Regions from separate parts of the Inquilinus sp. NPDC058860 genome, predicted to be linked through region 2. Evidence: predicted binding sites of a transcription regulator. Region 2 holds the regulator's gene; each other region holds the start of a gene.

Region 1 (7,824 bases), on a different contig from region 2:
AGGAGCTTCATGTCGGCCTCCCGTTCCTGCGCCGGAGCGCCGGATCGGGGATCCAGGCTGCGGCGCGATGGCATAAGGGATCGATCTGGATCATCGTAACCGGCTGAGCTGGATCTGGGAAGCCGTTGTCCTGGATCATGCCCTCGCGCGGCCCCTATGACATTCGCGCATCGCTGCTTTGAGTGGGACCACGGCATTCACAGGGCCCGATCACGACACTCATCGGTTGTCGCGACCGGCCCGGATCAGATCCGCGGATTCACCTTGGATACGGCCTGCCGTCGCCGCGCGAAGTGGTCCGGCTCGCTCGCGAAAGTTCTGGGTATCACGACGATCTGTCTCGTCTCTGAACCGTGGCCATCGGTTGTAGCCAACCTTCGGATCGTTTGCATGCAACTCACGGATAAAGCGAACTTCTTCAGCACTGACTACGGAATCAGAGGCTGTGTCGGACTCCCATAGTATCTGTCGCGTTATCGTGAAGGTCTTGCGTGCCTCCGGAGGAAAGTCGCGTTCGAGCAATTCCGGATTCGGACTGCCGAAATAGGTTATGGAGTTGGTCAAATCCTTGCCGACATAGATTTTCCAATTCGGATACGTGATTCTGTAAATCACCTTCATGAACCGATCCCCTGCAATCTCCTACGCCCGCTGCTTCTGCCGGGCCTGCTGCAGATAGGGCGCCAGGTACTGGCCGGTATAGCTGCGCTTGGCGCGCACCACATCCTCCGGCGTGCCGGCGGCGATGATCTCGCCGCCGCCGTCGCCGCCCTCGGGGCCCAGGTCGACGATCCAGTCGGCGGTCTTGATCACCTCGAGATTGTGCTCGATCACGATCACCGTGTTGCCCTGGTCGACCAGCTCGTGCAGCACCTCCAGGAGCTTGCGCACATCGTCGAAATGCAGGCCCGTGGTCGGCTCGTCCAGGATGTAGACGGTCTTGCCGGTGGCCCGGCGCGACAGCTCCTTTGCCAGCTTCACCCGCTGCGCCTCGCCGCCCGAGAGCGTGGTCGCGGCCTGGCCGATCTTGACGTAGTCGAGGCCGACCCGGTGCAGCGTCTCCATCTTGTCGCGGATCGAGGGCACGGCGCGGAAGAACTCCGCCCCTTCCTCGACCGTCATCTCCAGCACCTCGGCGATCGATTTGTCGCGGTACAGCACCTCCAGCGTCTCGCGGTTGTAGCGATGGCCCTTGCAGACGTCGCACTGGACGTAGACGTCGGGCAGGAAGTGCATCTCGATCTTGATGACGCCGTCGCCCTGGCAGGCCTCGCAACGGCCGCCCTTGACGTTGAAGGAGAAGCGGCCGGGCCCGTAGCCGCGGGCCTTCGCCTCCGGCAGCCCGGCGAACCAGTCGCGGATCGGGGTGAAGGCGCCGGTGTAGGTGGCCGGGTTCGACCGCGGCGTGCGGCCGATCGGCGACTGGTCGATGTCGATGATCTTGTCGAGGAACTGGATGCCCTCGATCGCATCGTGCGGCCCCGGGTGCTCATGCGCCCCCATCAGCTGCCGGGCCAGCGCCTTGTACAGGGTCTCGATCACCAGGGTCGACTTGCCGCCGCCGGACACGCCGGTGACGCAGGTGAAGGTGCCCAGCGGCACCTCCATGGTGACATTTTTGAGGTTGTTGCCGCGGGCGCCGACCACCTTCAGCACCTGGCCCTTGTGGCCGGGGCGGCGAGTCACCGGCACCTCGATGCGCTTGACGCCGGTCAGGTACTGCGCGGTGATGCTGTCGGGCGCCCGCAACACCTCCTCGGGCGTGCCATGCGCCACCACCACGCCGCCATGCACGCCGGCGCCGGGCCCCATGTCGACCAGGTAGTCGGCGGCACGGATCGCGTCCTCGTCATGCTCGACCACCAGCACGGTGTTGCCGAGGTCGCGCAGCCGCTTCAGCGTGCCCAGCAGCCGCTCGTTGTCGCGCTGGTGCAGGCCGATCGACGGCTCGTCCAGCACGTAGAGCACGCCGGTCAGGCCGGAACCGATCTGCGACGCCAGGCGGATGCGCTGGCTCTCGCCGCCCGACAGCGAGCCCGAGCCGCGCGCGAGGGTGAGATAGGTGAGGCCGACGGCGCTGAGAAACGTCAGCCGCTCGTTGATCTCCTTCAGGATGCGGTAGGCGATCTCCTGGTCCTTGACCGACAGCTTGGCGTTCAGCGCCGCGAACCACTGCCCGGCCTCGGCGATCGACTTCTCCGCCACCTGGCTGACATGCAGCCCGTCGATCTTCACCGCCAGCGCCTCGGGCTTCAGCCGGGCGCCGCCGCAGGTCTCGCAGGGCCGGGTGCCCTGGTACTTGGCCAGCTCCTCCCGCGTCCAGGCGCTGTCGGTCTCGCGGTAGCGCCGCTCCATGTTCGGGATCAGCCCTTCGAAGGGCTTCTCGGTCTTGTAGGTGCGCAGCCCGTCGTCGTAGCGGAAGGTGATCGAGTCCTTGCCGGAGCCGTACAGGATGGTGTTGCGCACCGCCTCCGGCAGGTCGCGCCAGGGCGTGGTGGTGCTGACGCCGTAATGGGCGGCGATCGCCTCCAGCGTCTGATGGTAGTATTTCGAGGACGACCCCTCCCACGGCGCCACCGCGCCCTTGGCCAGGGTCCGGCCCTCGTCCGGCACCACCAGCTCCGGGTCGAACACCAGCTTGGCGCCCAGGCCGTCGCAGGCCGGGCAGGCGCCGTGCGGGCTGTTGAAGGAGAACAGCCGCGGCTCGATCTCCGGGATGGTGAAGCCGGAGACCGGGCAGGCGAATTTCGACGAGAACAGCGTGCGGTCGCCGCTGTCGGCGTTCTCGGCGATGGCCAGGCCCTCGGCCAGGCCCAGCGCGGTCTCGATCGAATCGGCCAGGCGGTTGCCCAGGTCGTCACGCACCACCAGCCGGTCGACCACCACCTCGATGTCGTGCTTCAGCTTCTTGTTCAGCGCCGGCACGTCCTCGATCTCGTACAGGGTGCCGTCGACCTTGACCCGCTGGAAGCCGCGGGCCCGCAGCTCCTGCAGCTCCTTCCTGTACTCGCCCTTGCGGCCGCGCACGATCGGGGCCAGCAGGTACAGGCGGGTGCCGTCGCCCATCGCCATCACCCGGTCGACCATCTGGCTGACCGTCTGGCTCTCGATCGGCAGGCCGGTGGCCGGGGAATAGGGCACGCCGATGCGGGCGAACAGCAGCCGCATGTAGTCGTAGATCTCGGTCACCGTGCCGACGGTCGACCGCGGGTTGCGGCTGGTCGTCTTCTGCTCGATCGAGATCGCCGGCGACAGGCCTTCGATCGAATCGACGTCCGGCTTCTGCATCAGCTCGAGGAACTGGCGGGCATAGGCCGACAGGCTCTCGACGTAGCGGCGCTGGCCCTCGGCATAGATGGTGTCGAAGGCGAGGGAGGACTTGCCGGAGCCGCTGAGGCCGGTGATCACGATCAGCTGGTCGCGCGGCAGATCGACATCGACATTCTTCAGATTGTGCTCGCGCGCGCCGCGGACGCTGATGGACTTGTGCATCGCCAGATCACTCATGCGGGAAGGGCGTCCCCGGAGTCCGGGCACGCCGACGTGCAATATGGGGCGGGCGAAGCCCGAAAGCGACTCCGGCCCGGCTGTCGGATCGCTGCAGAGGCTGCGGCCGCGCTCCGGACCGCAGCGAGTCCGACGGCGGAACTCGAACATATCGGGAACGTTGCGGTCAAGCGGAAAGCGGGATAGGATGCCTGTCCACAGCCTTCCAGGGGCAGAATCCCGAGGCCTTCGGTGCGAGATTCCATGATCCGTCGGGTCTGCTGGGTTGTGCTTCTGCTGCTGTCGTGGGCCGGCGACTCGATGGCCGCGACGCTGGACTGCGGCGACCCCGGCAAGCGGCTGTGGAGCCGCAGCGACCCCCAGGTCAATCTCAGCCACATCTTCTGCGGCGAGATCGGGCGCAGCGGAGACCCGAAAGGGTTCCATTCGCGCGCCGCCGGGCTGCCGACCGGCACGGTCGACCGGGTGGAGGAAACCGCCCATCGCGGCGACGAGGTCTATGACGCGACCGTGATCTTCAGCAACGGCCGGCGCAAGCGGTCGACCTTCTATCCCGACGACTGCTCGGCCGAGGCGGTCCTGCGCTCGATTCTCTACGCCTGGCGCAACCAGACCGGCGAGCATCCGGCCTGGGGCGTGCTCGGGCCCTCTGCACCGAACGGGGCCGCACCGGACGGGGGGAGCCAGGGCGACGGCTATTGCCGCGACGATCGCGGCCGGCCGTTCGAGATCAGGATCGGCACGATCCGGCGCCGCGGCCAGGATGCGGTCAACACCGCGTTCCCGAACTGAGAGGCCGGGATGAAACGGAAGCAGAGCACGATCGAGGTCACCCGCGACGCTACAGGCCGGCCCCGCGTCGTGCCCGGCACCGCGGCGCCGATCCTGGCCGACTTCCTCGAAACCGACCTGCGCGGCGATGCCGCCTGGACGGCCCGGGTGGCCGGGCGCCTGGGCGAGGCCGGGGAGGGCGGAGAGCCGATCACCGGCAATCTCTATGCGCTGGAGATCCGCGGCGCCCAGTCGGTGCTGCGCAACATCCACGACACCAAGGTGCCGGCGCTGGTGCTGCCGACCCGGGATCTGGCGGCGGCGGTCGGCGCCTGGCTGGCGGCACTGCGCAAGCCCGGACGCGCGCCGCGGCCGCGCCGCAAGGAATGAGCCTGGCGGGGGCTCGAACGTGATTGGAATCGGCGGACCATCCGTCTAGGGTCCGCCCCTGATTGGTATAGCGTGAGGTCTGGATCATGGCTGGCAGCGTCAACAAGGTCATTCTCATCGGCAATCTCGGCCGCGATCCGGAGATCCGGTCCTTCCAGAACGGCGGGCGCGTGGCGAATTTCTCGGTCGCGACGTCGGAGAACTGGAAGGACCGCAACACCGGCGAGCGCAAGGAGCGCACCGAATGGCATCGCGTCGCGGTGTTCAACGACGCGCTGGTCGGGGTGGTCGAGCGGTTCCTGAAGAAGGGCTCGAAGGTCTATATCGAAGGCCAGCTCGAGACCCGGAAATTCAACGACCAGAGCGGCGCTGAGCGCACCATCACCGAGGTGGTGCTGCGCCCGTTCCGGGGTGAGCTGACCATGCTCGACGGCCGCGAGGGCGGCGGCGGTGGCGGCGGGGGTGGCGGCTTCGAGGACGAGGGCGGTTCGGGCGGCGGCTACGGTGGTGGCGGCTATGGCGGCGGCGGCCGGTCCTCGGGTGGCGGATCGTCCGGGGGCGGCTCCTCCGGTGGCGGGTCGTCGGGCGGCGGCCGCGGCCCGATGGCGGACGATCTCGACGACGAGATCCCGTTCTGACGCCATCGACAGCTGACGACCGCGGGATGCGGGGCCCGGCGCCGCGCATCCTGCTGATCAACCCCAACACCAGCCACGCCACCACCGCGATGATGGTGGCGCTCGCCCAGGCCGAGGCCGGCGATCGCATGGCGGTCGAAGGCACGACCGCCGCGTCCGGCGTGCCGATGATCCTCGACGAGGCCGCGCTCGCCGCCTCGGCGGACCAGGTCGTCGCGATCGGCACCCGGGCCGCCGGAGCGGCCGGGATGATCGTGGCGGCGTTCGGCGATCCCGGGCTGGACACGCTGCGCGGCAGCGTGACGGTTCCGGTGGTCGGCCTCTGCGAGGCGGGGATGCTCGAGGCCGCGGCCGGCGGGCGCCGCTTCGGCGTGGCGACCACGACCCCGGGCCTCGCCGCCGCGATCGATGCCAAGGCCCGGGCCCTGGGGTTGGGCCCGCTCTACACCGGCATCCGCCTGACGCCCGGCGACCCGGCCGCGCTGGTCGCCGATCCGCAACGGCTGGAACAGGCCCTGGCCGATGCGGTCGTCCTGGCGATCGAGCGGGACGGGGCCGAGGCGGTGGTGATCGGCGGCGGCCCGCTCGGCCGCGCCGCCGGCGCCCTGGAGCGGCGCTTCGCGGTCCCGGTCATCGGCCCGGTTCCCGCCGCCGTCCGCCGCCTGGCCCGGCTACTGGAGAGATAGGGCTGCCGCTCAGGCGGTGAGCCGCACGCAGCGGGCCCAATGTCCCGGTGCCAGGTCGACCGGCGCGGGCTCCGCGGCGGCGCAGGTGTCGGCGAAGCGCTGGCAGCGCGGCCCGAAGGCGCAGCCCGGCGGCGGGGCGCTGAGGTCCGGCGGGGCGCCCGGGATCGCGTCCAGCCGCCCGCCCTTTGCCAAAGCATGATTGGTCCGGGTGGCCAGCAGGCCCCGGGTGTAGGGGTGCGCCGCCTCGCGGATCACCGCGGCGCAGGGCCCGGTCTCGACGATGCGGCCGGCATACATCACCGCGATCCGGTCGGCGACCTCGACCGCCACGCCGATGTCGTGGGTGACGAAGAGGATGGCGAGGCCGAAGTCGCGCTGCAGCTCGCGCAGCAGCAGCAGGACCTGGATCTGCACCGTGGCGTCGAGCGCGGTGGTCGGCTCGTCCGCCAGCAGCACCTTGGGCCGGCAGGCCAGGGCCAGGGCGATCATGGCGCGCTGGCGCATGCCGCCCGACATCTCGTGCGGATAGTTGTCCAGCCGGCGCTCCGGCGAGGGGATGCGCACGCGCTCGAACAGCTCCAGCGCCCGGCGGCGTCCCTCGGCGCGGGAGACGTGCTCGTGCCGGACCACCGCCTCGGCGATCTGGTCGCCGATCCGGTACACCGGGTCGAAGGCCAGGCCGGGGTCCTGGAACACCATCGAGGCGACGCGGCCGCGATAGGCGGACAGCTCGGCCGCCGACAGGGCGAGGACGTCGCGCCCGTCCACGGCGACCGTGCCGCCGATGCGCGCGGTCTTCGGATGCAGACGCAGCAGCGTCCGCAGGGTCACGCTCTTGCCCGAGCCGGACTCGCCGAGCAGGGCGACGGTCTCGCCCGGGGCCAGGCTGAGATCGACCCCGGCGACCGCCCGCACGTTTCCGCCGCCGGCGGCGAAATCCACGGTCAGGTCCTTGACGTCGACGATGGGCGTTGCGGTCATGCGGCGGCGCTTTGCGGATGGCCGGAGGCTGGATCGGCGAGGTGGCAGGCCGCCCGATGCGCGCTGCCGACTGCGTGCAGTTCCGGCTCGATCCGGGAGCAGGGGGCGGCGGCGGCGCGGCAGCGGGGGTGGAAGCGGCAGCCGGGTGGCGGGTCGATGGGGTTCGGCGGGTCGCCGGACAGCGGCGCCTCCTCGGTGCGCCGGTCCGGATCCATCGACGGCATCGAGGCCAGCAGCGCCGCGGTATAGGGGTGGCGCGGCGCGTCGAAGATCGCCTCCGCCGCGCCGACCTCGGCGACCTTGCCGAGATACATCACCATCACCCGGTCGCAGATCAGGCGGACCGTGTGCAGGTCGTGCGAGATGAACATGTAGGTCAGGCCGAACTCGTCCTTCAGGTCGAGCAGCAGGTTCAGCACCTGCGCCTCGACCGATTTGTCGAGCGCCGACACCGCCTCGTCGAGGATCAGCAGGCGGGGGTTCAGCGCCAGCGCCCGGGCGATGTTGACGCGCTGCCGCTGGCCGCCGGACAGCTCGTGCGGGTAGCGCCCGGCGAAACGGGCCGGGTCGATGCCGACCCGGTGCAGCAGGTCCAGGGCCTGGGCACGCGCCGCCCGGGCGCCCACGCCCTGGATGCGGGGGCCGAAGGCAATGGTGTCGAGCGCGGTCAGCCGCGGGTTGAGCGAGGCGTAGCTGTCCTGGAACACCATCTGCGCCTGCCGGCGGAAGGCGGCGACGCCCAGCGCCGCCGACCCGACCTCCTCGCCGTCGAACAGGATGGCGCCGGCGTCGGGCCGGATGATCCGCATGATCAGCCGCGCCGTGGTCGACTTGCCGCAGCCCGACTCCCC
Region 2 (7,824 bases):
TGTTCGCGCCCCTGTATCACAGCGCCATGCGCCATGTCGGCCCGGCACGGCAGGAGCTGGGCACCCGCACCATCTTCAACCTGCTCGGCCCCCTGGCCAACCCGGCCGGGGTGAAGCGCCAGCTGCTCGGCGTCTTCGCCGAGGCCTGGGTCGAGCCGGTGGCGCAGGCGCTGAACCAGCTGGGCAGCGAGACCGCCTGGGTGGTACATGGCAGCGACGGGCTCGACGAGATGACCACCACCGGCCCGACCGCGGTGGCGGAGCTGCGCGGCGGCCAGATCCGGCGCCTGACCGTGACGCCCGAGGATGCCGGGCTGCGCCGAGCGGTGCCCGAGGACCTCAAGGGTGGCGATCCCGCGACCAACGCGGCCGCCCTGCGCGCCGTGCTGGGCGGGGCGCAGGGCGCCTATCGCGACATCGTGCTGCTGAATGCCGCAGCCTGCTTCATCGTCGCCGACCGGGTCTCTACACTGACCGACGGCGCCGCCCTCGCGGCCCGCACCATCGACGACGGCTCGGCCGCCCATGTCCTCGAGCGGCTGGCCCGGATCACGAGCCAGGGAACGGCATGAGCGACACCCTCACCCGCATCGTCGCCGACAAGCGCCGGCACATCGAGGCCCGCAAGGCGGCGGTGCCGCCGGCCGAGATGAGGCGGCTGGCGGATCTCGCCGACCGGGCCGCGCCGCCGCGCGGCTTCGTCGCGGCGCTGCGCCGGGCCCAGGCCGAAGGCCGCTACGGCCTGATCGCCGAGATCAAGAAGGCCTCGCCGTCGAAGGGGCTGATCCGCCCGGATTTCGACCCGCCGGCCCTCGCCCGTGCCTATCGCGACGGCGGCGCCACCTGCCTGTCGGTGCTGACCGACGTGCCGTATTTCCAGGGCGCCGACGAGTACCTGACCGCCGCCCGCGCTGCCGTCGATCTGCCGGTGCTGCGCAAGGACTTCATGATCGATCCCTACCAGGTCGTCGAGGCCCGGGCGCTCGGCGCCGACTGCATCCTCCTGATCATGGCGGCGCTGGACGATGCCACCGCGCGGGAGCTGGAGCAGGCGGCGATCGACATCGGCCTGGACGTGCTGGTCGAGGTGCATGACGCGGCCGAGCTGGACCGGGCCTTGAAGCTGCGCTCGCCGTTGCTCGGCATCAACAACCGCAACCTCAAGACCCTGCAGGTCGACCTCGCCACCACCGAGGCGCTGGCGGCGCAGGTGCCGGGCGACCGGCTGCTGGTGGCCGAGAGCGGGCTGTCCGCCCCGGCCGACCTGGCCCGGATGGCCCGCGTCGGCGCCACCACCTTCCTGATCGGCGAAAGCCTGATGCGCCACGACGACGTCGCCGCCGCCACCCGCTCCCTGCTCACGCCGGACGCGAGGTCCTCGGCGGCATGACCGGCGAGCTGACCCATTTCGATTCGGCCGGCCAGGCGCGCATGGTCGACGTCTCCGGCAAGGACACGACGGTGCGGGTGGCGCGGGCCGGCTGCCGGGTGGAGATGAAGCCGGAGACGCTGGCCCTGATCGCCTCCGGCGGCCATGCCAAGGGCGACGTGCTGGGCATCGCCCGCATCGCCGGCATCATGGCGGCCAAGCGCACATCCGACCTGATCCCGCTGTGCCACCCGCTGCCGCTGTCCAGCGTCGAGCTGGCGCTGCGCTGCGACGCCGAGCACAGCCGGGTCGAGATCGAGGCCACGGTCAAGGTCACCCATCGCACCGGGGTGGAGATGGAGGCGCTGACCGCGGCCTCGGTCGCCGCCCTGACCGTCTACGACATGTGCAAGGCGGTCGACCGCGGCATGGTCGTGACCGACCTCCGGCTGCTGCACAAATCCGGCGGCCGGTCGGGCACCTGGGAGGCCCAGCCATGATCCCGGTCGCCGAGGCCCGCGCCCGCATCCTCGCCGCCTTCGCCGCCCTGCCGGCCGAGACCGTGCCCCTGCCCGCCGGGCTGGGCCGGATCCTGGCCGAGCCGGTGGCGGCGCGGCTGACCCAGCCGCCGCTCGACGTCTCCGCCATGGACGGCTGGGCGGTGCGGGCCGCCGATGTCGCCGCCGTGCCGGCGACGCTGCGGCGGATCGGCGAGGTTCCGGCCGGCGGTCGCTTCGAGGGCTCGGTCGATCCCGGACAATGCGTCCGCATCTTCACCGGCGCGCCGCTGCCGGACGGCGCCGACGCCGTGGTGCTGCAGGAGGACACCGACGCCGAGGGCGACCGGGTCACGGTGCGCGAGGGCGTCGCCGCCGGCCGCCATGTGCGCAAGGCCGGCCTCGACTTCCGCGCCGGCGAGGTGCTGCTGCAGCCCGGCCGGCGCCTGACCGCGCGCGACATCGGCATCGCCGCCTCGGCCAACCATCCCTGGCTGCGGGTGCGACGCCGGCCGCGCGTGGCGGTGCTGGCGACCGGCGACGAGATCGTGCTGCCGGGCGAGGCGCTGGGCCCCAGCCAGATCGTCAGCTCCAACACCCATGCCCTGGCCGCCCTGATCCGCAGCTGCGGCGGCGAGCCGGTCGATCTCGGCATCGCCCGCGACAATGCCGACTCGCTGGCGACGCTGGCGGCCGGCGCCCATGGCGCCGACCTGATCGTCACCACCGGCGGCGCCTCGGTCGGCGAGCACGACCTGATCCGCTCGGTGCTGGGCGAGCGCGGCCTGGCGCTCGACTTCTGGAAGATCGCGATGCGGCCGGGCAAGCCGCTGATCTTCGGCCGGCTTGGCGACACGCCGCTGCTCGGCCTGCCCGGCAACCCGGTATCGACCATGGTCTGCGGCTGGCTGTTCCTGCGCCCGGCGGTCTGGGCCCTGCAGGGGGCCGAGGCGCCGGAGAACCGCGTCACTGCGACGCTGGGCCGCGACCTGCCGGCCAATGACGGGCGCGAGGATTATCTGCGGGCGCGGATCGAACGCACGGATTCCGGTTATGTCGCCACTCCGTTCCCGACCCAGGACAGCTCGATGCTGTCGCTGCTGGCCGCGGCCGACGGGCTGGTGATCCGCCCTCCCCGCGCCCCGGCTGCGGCGCGCGGCGGCGCCGTGGAGGCGGTGCTGTTCGGCGACGGGATCTGACGCGCCGATCGTTACAAGGAAGTAAAGAACCGACGGTGCCACAGTTAGGCGCTTGTGTTTTTGTTTTGTTCCTCCTAATGTTCTCTCCAGGGATTCGGCCGCGCCGCGGCCTCTGCGAACGGAGGATGCCTTGCTGACGCGAAAGCAACAGGAGTTGTTGTTGTTCGTTCACCGCCGCCTGGAGGCGGACGGCGTCAGTCCATCCTTCGACGAGATGAAGGATGCCCTGGCCCTGAAGTCGAAATCGGGCATCCATCGACTGATCACCGGCCTCGAGGAACGCGGTTTTATTCGGCGGCTGCCGCATCGGGCGAGGGCGCTGGAGGTGCTGCGACTGCCGGACTGCCTGAAGTCGGACGCGCCGGCGACGGCCCCGGCCGAGGACGACAATGTCGTTCCCTTCCGGCCGGTGCGGTCCGATGCCGCCCTGCCCGGCCGCAAGCTGGAACGCGCCGATCTCGCCGGCCCCGAGCACGGCGTGCGCCTGCCGCTCTATGGCCGGATCGCCGCCGGCATGCCGATCGAGGCGCTGCGCGACCATTCCAATTATGCCGAGGTGCCGGTCTCGCTGCTCGGCCCGGGCGAGCACTACGCCCTGGAAGTCGCCGGCGACAGCATGGTCGAGGCCGGGATCCTGGACGGTGACACCGTCATCATCAAACGTTGCGACGCGGCCGATCCCGGCATCATCGTGGTCGCCCTGGTCGACGACAACGAGGTGACGCTGAAACGGCTGCGCAAGAAGGGCGCCTCGGTCGGGCTGGAGGCCGCCAACCCAGCCTATGAGACCCGCTACTTGCCCTCCGATCGCGTCCGCATCCAGGGGCGTCTGGTCGGGCTGCTGCGGACCTATTCGTAAGATCAGGCGACGACCGACCCGACGGGCCGCTGCAGGCTGCCCGCGGGCGCAGTCCGGACTTGCCGGATAGTGCTTTGTCCGGTCCTCTGTGCAGCGTTCCGCAACGCACCGGACGTCCGTGCATGATTCCGCGCCGATCGCTGCTTCGCCTGCTGGCACTCGCCCTGCCCTGTGTCGGCATCTTCGCCGGCGTTCCGGCACAGGCCGCCGGCATCTACCGCACCTCCGGCGACTGCGACGGCTTTCCGAAGGTCTCGCTTCGCACCCCCGACGGGCTCTGCGTCGGCCTCGTCGCGTCCAGGCTCGGCTTCACGCGCGGCGTGGCCGTGATCGGGGACGACATCTACGTCGCCGACATGGGCAGCTGGGAGAAGGGACGAGGCCGGCTGCTGCGCCTCCCCGAGGGCGGGCGCGGGGCGCCGCAGGTGCTGCTGACCAGGCTGGACCGGCCGAACGGCCTGGTGCCGACGGCGGACGGGACGCTGCTGCTCGGCCTGGCCGGCCGGGTCGTGTCCGTCGACCCGAAGGCAGAGCAGCCGGCCGCCGCGCTGCGCGACGTGGTGACCGGCCTGCCGAACGATGGCCGCCATCCCCTCGCCGCACTGGCCCTGGCGTCGGACGGCGCCCTCTTCGTCAATGTCGGTTCCGCGACCGATCACTGCGAGCGCGCCGACGATTCGGCCCCGGATCCCGCCAAGCCCTGCCCGGAGACCGGGGGCACGCCGCCGCGCGGCAGCGTCCTGCGCGTGGCGGCCGACGCCCTTCCCGCGGATGCCCGCACGCTCGCCCCTTTCGCCCGCGGGCTGCGCAACAGCATGGCGCTCGCGGTGCTGCCGAACGGCACGCCGCTGGCCCTGGTGAATGCGCGGGACGCCATCGACCAGGCCGATCCCGGCCTGTCCGACGAGGCGCTGCCGCATGATTTCTACACCGTGCTTCGCGAGAACGCCGATTACGGTTGGCCCTATTGCTACGATGACCGCAAGCCCAGCCCCGAATACCCGCATTTCGACTGCAGCCGGGTCGAGGTGCCGACCCTGCTGCTGCCGCCGCATGCCGCGCCCCTCGGCATGCTCGTCTATCGCGGATCGGCGCTGCCGGGCCTCGAGGGCCGGGTGCTGATGACCTATCACGGCTATCGCGACACCGGGCACCGGGTCGTGGCGCTGGCGATCGACGATCGGGGCCTTCCACAGGGCGAGCCGCAGCCGCTCGTCTCGGGCTGGGACGCCGCCAAGGGCGTGAGGCCGCAGGGCGCGCCGCTCGGCTTGGCCGAGCTGGCGGATGGCAGCGTCCTGATCAGCGAGGACCACAACGGGACGCTGCTGCGCCTCGCCCGCGCCCGGCCGGCCGCGTCGCCTTGATCGGGCGCGGACTCGAGGGCGGCGGGCCATGAGCGGCCGGACCCGGCATCGGGCCGGCGGCGCCGAACGGGTCACGGCGCAGCAGGTCGCCGAGGCGGCCGGCGTGTCGATCTCGGCCGTTTCCCGCACCTTCACCAAGGACGCCAGCGTCTCGCCCCGGATGCGGGCCCGCGTGCTGGCCGCCGCCGAGGCGCTGGGCTATCGCCCCAACCAGCTGGCGCGCAGCCTGATGACCGGCCGGACCGAGCTGGTCGGGCTGGTCTCGAGCCATTTCGCCAATCCCGCCTTCATGGACGTGTTCGACCTGTTCACGCGGGAGCTGCAGCGCCGCGGGCTGCGGCCGCTGATCGCCAACCTGTCGGAGGACGGCGGCGCCGGCTCCGCCCTCGACATGATGCTACAATACAGCGTCGACGCGGTGCTGATCGCCACCTCCGCGCCGCCGGAGGGCTTTGCCGAGTCCTGCGCCCGCGCCGGGCTGCCGGTGGTGCATGTGTTCGGCCGGGCGGAGGCGTCGGTGCCGGTGGTGACGGTCGACAATGTCGCGGGCGGACGCCTGGTCGCCGAGGCGATGCTGGCGCGCGGCCTGCGGCAGCTGGCCTTCCTGGGCGGAGCCGCGGCCGATTCGTCGTCGATCGACCGCGCCGCGGGCTTCGCCCAGGGGCTGACAGCGGCAGGCCTGCGGCCCCTGGCCGTGGAGTTCGCCGGCGACTATTCGCATGAGCACGGCCGCCGCGGCCTGCACGCCTTGCTCGACCGGTACCGGCCGCAGGCGGTGTTCTGCGGCGACGACATTCTCGCGCTCGGCGCCCTCGACGCCTGCCGCGAACGCGGTCTGGCCGTGCCAAAGGACATCGGCATCGTCGGCTTCGACGACATGACGCTGGCCGCCTGGCCCGGCTATCGCCTGACCACTGTCCGCCAGCCGATGGCCGAGATGGTGCGCCACGCCATCGGCCAGATCGCCGCCCGGCTCGCCGATTCCAACCACCGGATCGAAGGCCGGCTGTTCGACATCGCCCTGGTCGAGCGCGACAGCCTCTAGGCGCCGGTTCTCAACCCTTCCAGATACCGCATCAGCTGTCGCGCGCAGGCTTCCAGCGGCGCGGCGTCCTGCTGCGCCTTGGCCTGGGCCATCGCCCCGGAATAGGCGGCGACGATGAAGGCGGCGAGGTCGTCGGCATCCGCCAGGGCCAGCCGGCCGGCCGCCTGGTCGGCGCGCAGCCGCGCGGCAAGCGCCGCCCGCCAGGCCGCGAACACCGCATCCATCGCCGCGCGGAACTCCGGATCGGCCAGGGACAGCTCCAGCGCCAGGTTGTTCAGCGGACAGCCGGAGACGGCGCCGCGCCGCCGCAGCCCCGCGGCGATCCGGCCGAACACGCCGGCGATGCCGTCGATCGCGTCCGGCGCCGTGCGGACCGGCTCGATCCAGGTCTCCTCCACCTCGCCCGCCACCCGGTCGCGGATGACGGCGAGGCCGAGCGCCTTCTTGGTCGGAAAGTGGTGATACAGCGCCCCGCCGGTCACCCCGGCCTCGCGCATCAGCTCGTGCATGCCGGTGCCCTGGTAGCCACGGGACTGGAACGCCTCCGCCGCCACGTCCAGCAGGCGCCGGCGCGTGCCCTCGGGGTCGTAGCTGCGCTTCTGCCTGCCGTCGGTCATGCGCCCACCGTAGCAGATTGACTCAACCGGACAATCAGTCTGTTCTGAAACCGGACAACCGGTCTGTTTGACGGAGGGGCGATCATGAACGGGACCTTCAGCCCGATCGTGGAGTTGCGACGATACACGCTGCATCCGGGGCAGCGGGACGTGCTGATCACGCTGTTCGACCGCGAGTTCGTCGAGACGCAGGAGGCGGCCGGGATGGATGTGATCGGCCAGTTCCGCGACCTCGATGCGCCCGACCATTTCGTCTGGCTGCGCGGCTTCCCGAACCTGCGGTCGCGGACGGAGTCACTGCGTGCCTTCTATGGCGGACCGGTGTGGCAGGCGCATCGCAGCGCCGCCAATGCCGCCATGATCGATTCGGACGACGTGCTGCTGCTGCGGCCGGCGCGTCCACAGTCCGGCTTCCTGCTCGGCCGCGACCGCCCTGCCCCGGGCAGCGATGCGGGCTCGGACGGACTCATCGTGGCTACGACCTGGCACCTTCGGCCGGAGGCGGAGGCCGGGTTTCCGAAGGTGTTCGATGCCGTTCTGATCCCCATGCTGCGCGATGCCGGCATGCCGGTCCTGGCCAGCTTCGTCAGCGAGCACGGCGAGAACGGCTTCCCGGCCCTGCCGGTGCGCGAGGACGCCCGCGCCTTCGTCTGGTTCTCCCGCGTCCCGGACCGGGCTGCCTATGAGCGCCATGGCCTCGTCCCCGGCCTCGCCGAGGCGCTGCGGCCGCATCTGGACCGGCCGCCGCAGGTCGCGCTGCTGTCGCCGACCGCGCGGTCGCGGCTGAGGCCGTAGGTTGGGTTCGCGCATGCGAACCCAACATCGCGCAGCCCGAGCCATTGTTGGGTTCGCGTGCTGCGAACCCAACCTACGC
Region 3 (7,824 bases), on a different contig from region 2:
CGAAGCCCTCGCCGACCGCGAGCGACAGCGCCTGGCTCTGCAGGTAGTTGTCGCGCAGGACCAGCTGGCCGACCTCCTCGGTCATGCTCTCCAGCACCGTGTTGCGCTGCTTCAGCGTCAGGTCGCCGGCCTGGACCACGGCGCCCAGCAGGATCTTGATGTTGACCTCGTGGTCCGAGGTGTCGACGCCGGCCGAGTTGTCGATGAAGTCGGTGTTCAGCTTGCCGCCCGAACCGCCGGCGCCGATGCGGGCATATTCGATGCGGCCGAACTGGGTGACACCGAGATTGGCGCCCTCGCCGATCACCCGGGCTCGGACGTCGCGCCCGTTGATGCGCAGCGCGTCGTTCGCCTTGTCGCCGACATCGGCGTGGCTCTCGCGGCTGCTCTTCACATAGGTGCCGATGCCGCCGAACCACAGCAGGTCGACCTGGGCCTTCAGCATCGCCTGGATCAGCTCGTTCGGCGTCACCGTCTCGCGCTCGATGCCGAAGCGGGCCCGGACCTCCGGCGACAGCTTCACCGACTTGGCGCGGCGCTCGTAGACCGCGCCGCCGGGCGACAGCTTCGCCTGGTCGTACTGGTCCCAGGAGCCGCGGGCGAGGTCGAACAGCCGCTTGCGCTCGGCGAAGCTGCCGGCCGCGTCCGGGTCCGGATCGACGAAGATGTGCAGGTGGTTGAAGGCGCCGAAGAGGCGGGTGTGCTCGGACAGGATCATGCCGTTGCCGAACACGTCGCCCGACATGTCGCCGACGCCGACGCAGGTGAAGTCCTGGGACTGGATGTCGGTGCCCAGCTCGCGGAAATGCCGCTTCACCGATTCCCAGGCGCCGCGGGCGGTGATGCCCATCTTCTTGTGGTCGTAGCCGGCCGAGCCGCCGGAGGCGAAGGCGTCGTCCAGCCAGAAGCCGTAATCCTGGCTGACCCCGTTGGCGATGTCGGAGAAGGTGGCCGTGCCCTTGTCGGCGGCGACCACGAGGTAGGGATCGTCCTCGTCATGCCGGACGACGCGCTCCGGATGCGTGGTCTCGCCGCCGACGATGGTGTCGGTGATGTCGAGCATCCCGCGCATCAGGATCTTGTAGCATTCGACGCCTTCGGCCTGGAACGCCTCGCGCCCGGCCGATGGGGCCGGCGGCCGCTTCAGGACGAAGCCGCCCTTCGAGCCGACCGGCACGATGACGGTGTTCTTCACCATCTGCGCCTTCATCAGCCCGAGGATCTCGGTGCGGAAATCCTCGCGCCGGTCGGACCAGCGAATGCCGCCGCGGGCGACCTTGCCGCCGCGCAGGTGCACGCCCTCCATGCGCGGGCTGTAGACGAAGATCTCGCGCCAGGGCCGCGGCAGCGGCATCTCCTCGACCGACAGGCTGTCCAGCTTCAGCGACAGGTAGGATTTCGGCCGGCCCTCGTCATCGGTCTGGAAGTAGTTGGTGCGCAGGGTCGACCGCACCAGGTTCAGGAAGCGGCGGAGGATGCGGTCCTCGTCCAGGTTGGTCACGGCGTCGAGCATGTGCTCGATCTCGACCAGCATGCCGCGGATCGCCACCTCGCGGTCGCCGGTCAGGTCCGGGTCGAAGCGGGTGGCGAACATGCGGACGATGGCGCGCGTCGTCTCGGGATGCGCCACCAGCGTGTCCTCGATCGTCTCCTGGCTGAAGGCGAAGCGGGCCTGGCGCAGGAACCTGGCGTAGGCGCGCAGGAGCGTGATCGAGCGCCAGTCGAGCCCGCCGGCCAGCACCAGCCGGTTCAGCCGGTCGTCCTCCATGTCACCGGTCCAGATCCGCTCGAAGGCGGTCTGGAACACGGCCTTGAGGCGGTTCAGGTCGATCGCGTCGCCGCTGCGGCTGCGCATCTCGAAATCATGGATCCAGACCGGTCCCTGGGCCTGGCCGATCGCCTGGATGTTGACCTCGGTCGGGAGCTCCGACACCACCTTGAAGCCGAGATGCTCCAGCATCGGCAGCACGTCGGACAGCGGCACCGGCGTGCCGCGGTGGTACAGCTTGAAGCGCAGCTCGTTCGGCGCCGCCTCGATCGGGCGGAACAGGTGCAGCCCGATCTCGCCGGCCTCGTCGATCTCCTCGATCCGCTCGATGTCGACGATCGCCGCCGCCGGCGTGGTCTCCTCGCGGTAGCCGGCCGGGAAGGCGTCGGCATAGCGGCGCAGCAGGATCAGCCCCTGCTCCTCGCCCTTGGTCTCGACCAGCGCCGACTGCAGCAGGTCGGACCAGCTGCGCCCGGCCTCGACCAGCCGCTCCTCGATCACGTCGACCGGCTCGCCAGGATCGCTTCCAGGGGTGCCGGCGCCGGGCTCGGTCTTGATCAGGAAATGGACGCGGGCATGCGCCCCTTCGGTCATCTGCGTGGTGAAGGCCGTGACCGGGCCGCCATACGCCTTCTGCAGGATCTTCTGGATGCGGTGGCGCAGGTCGGTGTTGTAGCGGTCGCGCGGCACGTAGACGAGGCAGGAGACGAAGCGCCCGAACGGGTCGCGGCGCACGAACAGCGCCGTCCGCTGCCGCTCCTGCAGGTGCAGGACGCCCATGCCGATGTCGAGCAGCTGCTCCTCGGAGATCTGGAACAGCTCGTCGCGCGGATAGGTGTCGAGGATGTGGCCCAGCGCCTTGCCGTCATGGCTGCGCGGGTCCATCCCGGCGCGCGCCAGGGTGCGGCTGACCTTGGTCCGCAGATAGGGGATGTCGCGGGCGCTGCGGCTGTAGGCGACCGAGGTGAACAGGCCGACGAACATGTGGTCGCCCACCACCTCGCCGGCCTCGTCGAAGATCTTGACGGTGAAGACGTCGAGATGCACCGGCCGGTGCACCGTCGCCTTCAGGCTGGCCTTGGTGACGGTCAGCGGCGCGGTGCTGCGCAGCATCGACTGCGCCTCTTCCGACATCCGGTCGTAGCGGCGGGCGCCGTCGAACACCGAGACCTCGGCCTGGCGCAGGATGCCCAGGCCGCTGTCCGGCACGATCGCGATCTCCAGCCCGTCCTCGGTGCGGGCGAAGTCGTAGCGGCGATAGCCCAGGAACGTGAAATGGTCGTCCTCGAGCCATTCCAGGAAGGCGATGATCTCGCGCGTCTCGCCGGGGTCGACCGGCAGCGCCTCGTGGTCCAGCTCCTCGAGCACGGCGCGGATCCGCTGCCGCATCGCGCTCCAGTCCTCGACCGCGGCGCGGACATCGGCCAGCACGGCCCGCAGCGTCGCCGCGATCCGGTCGAGCGTCGCCTGGTCGGTGCGCTCGTCGATCTGGACATGCATGAAGCTTTCCGCAGGCGTGCCTTCCGGCGCCGCGGCCGGGTCCTGCACGTCGCTCAGACGGCCCTGGGCGTCGCGGCTGACGGCGACGATCGGATGCACCACCAGATGCACGGTCAGGCCGAGCTCGGACATGGCCGCGGTCACCGAATCGACCAGGAACGGCATGTCGTCGTTGATGATCTCGACCACGGTGTGCGGGCTGCGCCAGCCATAGTCGTCATAGACCGGGTTGAAGATCCGGATCTTGACCTCGCCCTTGCGGCGCTCGCCGCCGAACTGCAGCAGTCCGAGGGCGACGCTGTAGAGGGTGTCCGTGCCCTCGCGCAGCACGTCGTGCGGCGGCACGTTGCGGAAGTACAGGCGGGTGAACCGCTCGGCCATTCCTCCCTTCGCCGGGTCGAGCCGCTGCTTGGCCAGGGCGACGACGCCATCGACGATTTCGGCCTTGTGCTGGTCGGCCTTCGACATCCTGCAGACTCCAGAGAGCGTGCGGCCCGGCCCCTCTCGAAACCGTGTTGGGCCGCATCAGGGCCCCAAGGGCATACAATCAACCCGGGTAAAAGGAAACCGCCGAACCGTGACGGTTCGACGGCATTCTCGGGCGATTTCATCAGACAATTCCGGGGCTTAGGACATCCCGGATCACAAAGTCTCCGCAATCCGGTCTGAAATAACCCGACTTTGGTCCGGAACGTTCGCTTGTAACGCCGGCTGGACGGCGGCCCCGCTTCACCTGTATGGAAGAAACTGTATTGGAAGAAATGATTCCGCCGCCAGAACGAGAAAGAGAGCGCGTGTTGTCGACCCGTCATCGCCCCTCGCCGGCCCTCTTCATCGCATTCGCCGCGGCGACCCTGCTGGGCGCCTGCCAGACCTCCCAGCAGCAGGTGCAGATCCCGCCCTACGATTTCCCGCAAGTGTCGACCCAGTGGCATGACGGCATCAGCGTCGTCTACACCGGCACGCTCCAGGTCGGCCGGCCCTGCACCGTGCTGCGCCGCGACGACGGCAGCGAGGTGTCGATCCAGGGCAAGCCCGTCCCGGTCCGGATCGGCGATCGCGTCACCGTCTCCGGCCCGACCGCGAAATGGTCGCTGTGCCAGACGCTGGAGACGATCCGCGCCGACAAGGTCGACGTCATGACCAGCGCCTATCTGCCGGCGGCCGGCGGCACGGCCGTGACCGTGGCCCCCGGCGCCGTGGTGGTGCAGCCGACGCCCTGAGCACGGCCGGGCTGGCGGCGTAGAGATTTCCGGGCATACTCCCGCCCGGACACGGGAAGGGAGGCCCGGATGCTCTACGCCATTCTCTGCTACAACTCGGAAGAAGCCGTCGGCGCCTGGACCCAGGCGGAGGACGACGCCGTCATGGCCCGGCTCGACGTCGTCCACAAGCGCCTCGCCGCGGAAGGCAAGCTCGGCCCCGCCGCGCGGCTGGCCTTCACCGCCGACGCGACCACGCTGATGAAGGGCCAGCAGCAGCCCCTGGTGATCGACGGCCCCTATGCCGAGACCAAGGAGCAGATGCTCGGCTTCTACCTGGTCGACTGCGAATCGCGGGACGAGGCGGTGGCCATCGCCCGGGACCTGGCCCAGGCCAATCCGGGCGCCGGCGGCTACGAGATCCGGCCGATCCGGCTGTTCCTGCCTGGGATCCGCGGGGGCTGACCGGCCTCGGGGCCGGCAGCGCAGATCACCGCCATGTCCGAATCGGCGATCGCTTCCAGATCAAGCCGATGCGCGTCCGCGATGGCCGCGTCGTCGAGCCCTGGCCACGCGAAGGGAGTGTGAGGGAGGCCCGGACTCGCGCGGCTTGACTCTCCGGCGGCGTGGTGGATTCATATTAGAACAAATATGGAACATCGTGCCTTGCCATGTCCGCCCTCGCCGCCCTGCGCGAGCGCCTGAACCGATACGGATCCGCCGTCGAGGATCCGGGAGTCCTGCCGCTCGCTTTGCCTCCGATCGACGGCCGCCTGCCGCGCGGCGGGCTGCCGCTCGGCCGGCTGCACCGGGTCGCCGGCGCCGGCGGTGACCCCGCCGGGGCGCCGGCCACCGGCTTCGCCGCGCGCATCCTGGCCCGGCTGCAGCGGCGCGGGCCGGTGCTGTGGTGCGCCGTGGCCGACGATTTGTACCCGCCGGCCCTGGCCGCGCTGGGGCTGGATCCCGACCGGCTGGTCCTGGTCCGGCCGCGCGACGAGACAGGGGTGCTGGCGGTGGCGGAGGAGGCTTTGCGCACCCGCGGATTCGGCGCCGTGCTGGCCGAGGCGACGCGGGCCGAGCTGCTGGCCGAGCGCCGGCTGCAGCTGGCCTGTGAGGCGCACGGCACCACCGCCTTCCTGCTGCAGCGCCGCCCGGTCGCGCCGCGGGCCGGGCGGGACGGCATCGTCCGGGCGAGCGCTAGCGCCGCGGTGACGCGCTGGGCCGTGGCCCCGGCGCCGAGCGGCGGCACCGCCGCCTGGGTCGGGCCGGCGCGCTGGGAGCTGGCCCTGACCCACAGCCGCGGCGGCCGGCCCGGCCGCTGGATCGTGGAGACCGAGGATGGGACGGATCGTCTCGCTGTGGTTGCCGAACTGGCCGATCACGCGGCTGCGGCTGACCACGCCCCCCGACGCCTGGCCGGCTGAGCCGGTCGCGATCGTCGAGACCGTCGAGCAGCGGCGCCAGGTGGTGGCGGTGGACGACCGCGGCTGGGCCGCCGGCATCAGGCCCGGGCAGAAGGCGACCGATGCCCGCGCCGTGCTGCCGGCGCTGGCCCTGGTCCCGGCCGACCATGCCGCCGATGCCCGGGCGCTGGCCCGGCTGGTGCGCTGGGCCGGCCGCTACAGCCCCGCCGCGGCCCCCTGCCCGCCCGACGGGCTGTGGCTCGACATCACCGGCTGCGCCCATCTCTGGGGCGGCGAGGATGGGCTGGTGGCCGACCTCGCCGGGCGGCTGCAGCACCGGGGCCTGCCGGCACGCATCGCCGTCGCCGGCAGCTTCGGCGCCGCCTGGGCGCTGGCGCATCACGACAAGGCCGAGCGGCGGATCCTGCCGGACGGGGCCGAGCGCGAGGCCCTGGCCCCGCTGCCCATGGCGGCACTGCGGCTGGACGAGGACGAGGTCGCGGCGCTGCGGCGGATCGGCCTGACCCGGATCGGCGAGCTCTTGGCGGCGCCGCGCGCCGGCCTGGCCCGCCGCTTCGGCGCCGGGCCGCTGCTGCGGCTGGACCAGGCGCTGGCCCGGGCGGAGGAGACGGTCGGCTTCCGCCGGCCGCCGACACCCTGGTTCGCCCGCCTGGCCTTCGCCGAGCCGATCGGCACGCCGGAGGACCTGCAGCGCGCCCTGGCCGCCCTGGCCGCCGATCTCTGCGCCCGGCTGGAGGCGCGGATGATGGGCGCGGCGCAGTTCACGGCCGCCTTCCACCGGGTCGACGGCCGCTGCCAGACCGTCGCCATCCGCACCGCGCTGCCGGTGCGCGACCCGGCCCGGGTCGGGCGCCTTCTGGCCGACCGGCTGGACCGGGTCGATCCCGGCTTCGGTGTCGAGGTGGCGACCTTGCGCGCCGACCGCGTCGCGCCGGTGGCCGGCCGCCAGTCGGGCTTGAGCACGCTGGAAGGCGAAAGCGCCGGGATCGACGATCTGGCCGGCTTCGTCGACATCGTCGGCAACCGCATCGGCTTCGACCGGATCTGGCGCCCGGCCGCGGTCGAGAGCCACCTGCCCGAGCGCTGCGTCGCCCCCCGCCCGCCGCTGGCGCCGGACCAGGGCAGGCCGGGGCGGCCCGCCGGGCCCTGGCCGCCCGGCTGGGTGCGGCCCTTGCGCCTGCTGCGCCGGCCGGAGCCGATCGAGGCCATCGCCCAGGTGCCGGACGACCCGCCGAGCAGCTTCCGCTGGGCCGGCGCCACGCACCGCGTGCGCCGCGCCGACGGGCCGGAGCGCATCGCCTATGAATGGTGGCGCCAGGCCCGGCCGCAGGACCGGACCGAGCCGGACATGATCCGTGATTACTACCGGGTGGAGGACGAGACCGGCCGCCGCTTCTGGGTCTACCGCGCCGGCCCCTACCTGCCGGGCCGCCCGCCGCGCTGGTTCCTGCACGGGATGTTCGACTGATGGCGACGGTTTCGTCCCGTTCCTTTGTTGTCATGCCCGGGCTTGACCCGGGCATCCAGGGCGGCAGGAGCCGCTCTGGGTGGCCCCTGGATCGCCGGGTCAAGCCCGGCGATGACAGAAGAGAGCGGTGGGTTGCGCTGCCGGCGGCCCCATGACCGCCTATGCCGAGCTGCAGGTCACCACCAACTTCTCCTTCCTGCGCGGCGGGTCGCATCCGGAGGAGCTGGTGGAGACGGCGATCCTGCTGGGCCTGTCCGCCATCGCCGTGACCGACCGCAACACCCTGGCCGGGATCGTCCGCGGCCATGTCATCGCCAACCGCGACGAGGACCGGCAGAAGGCCTGCCGCATCCCCTACATCGTCGGCTGCCGGCTGGACCTGGCCGACGCGCCGAGCCTGTTGTGCTATCCGACCGACCGTGCGGCCTACGGCCGGCTGTGCCGGCTGCTGACCATCGGCAA

The links. The regulator LexA, encoded in region 2, represses DNA repair genes until DNA is damaged. The targets are predictions, from matches to a motif close to ATGTTCTANTTTGGTTC.
Region 1: the regulator LexA is predicted to act here: its motif matches at 3,652-3,668, upstream of uvrA (excinuclease ABC subunit UvrA).
Region 3: the regulator LexA is predicted to act here: its motif matches at 5,114-5,130, upstream of ACFW16_RS04055 (ImuA family protein).

Annotation. Positions count from the first base shown of each region.
Region 1 is NZ_JBHYMS010000007.1:89,512-97,335, reverse strand. It holds gene ACFW16_RS07040 (hypothetical protein) at 1-11, opposite strand, end outside; gene ACFW16_RS07035 (hypothetical protein) at 220-621, opposite strand; gene uvrA (excinuclease ABC subunit UvrA) at 643-3,492, opposite strand; gene ACFW16_RS07025 (EndoU domain-containing protein) at 3,751-4,299, shown strand; gene ACFW16_RS07020 (hypothetical protein) at 4,309-4,668, shown strand; gene ssb (single-stranded DNA-binding protein) at 4,755-5,306, shown strand; gene ACFW16_RS07010 (aspartate/glutamate racemase family protein) at 5,333-5,992, shown strand; gene ACFW16_RS07005 (ABC transporter ATP-binding protein) at 6,002-6,973, opposite strand; gene ACFW16_RS07000 (ABC transporter ATP-binding protein) at 6,970-7,824, opposite strand, start outside.
Region 2 is NZ_JBHYMS010000019.1:34,608-42,431, reverse strand. It holds gene trpD (anthranilate phosphoribosyltransferase) at 1-572, shown strand, start outside; gene trpC (indole-3-glycerol phosphate synthase TrpC) at 569-1,390, shown strand; gene moaC (cyclic pyranopterin monophosphate synthase MoaC) at 1,387-1,869, shown strand; gene glp (gephyrin-like molybdotransferase Glp) at 1,866-3,065, shown strand; gene lexA (transcriptional repressor LexA) at 3,196-3,924, shown strand; gene ACFW16_RS15365 (PQQ-dependent sugar dehydrogenase) at 4,047-5,288, shown strand; gene ACFW16_RS15360 (LacI family DNA-binding transcriptional regulator) at 5,317-6,333, shown strand; gene ACFW16_RS15355 (TetR/AcrR family transcriptional regulator) at 6,330-6,950, opposite strand; gene ACFW16_RS15350 (NIPSNAP family protein) at 7,035-7,745, shown strand.
Region 3 is NZ_JBHYMS010000004.1:46,629-54,452, reverse strand. It holds gene ACFW16_RS04070 (NAD-glutamate dehydrogenase) at 1-3,736, opposite strand, end outside; gene ACFW16_RS04065 (DUF5818 domain-containing protein) at 4,066-4,491, shown strand; gene ACFW16_RS04060 (YciI family protein) at 4,561-4,935, shown strand; gene ACFW16_RS04055 (ImuA family protein) at 5,142-5,894, shown strand; gene ACFW16_RS04050 (DNA polymerase Y family protein) at 5,809-7,362, shown strand; gene ACFW16_RS04045 (error-prone DNA polymerase) at 7,514-7,824, shown strand, end outside.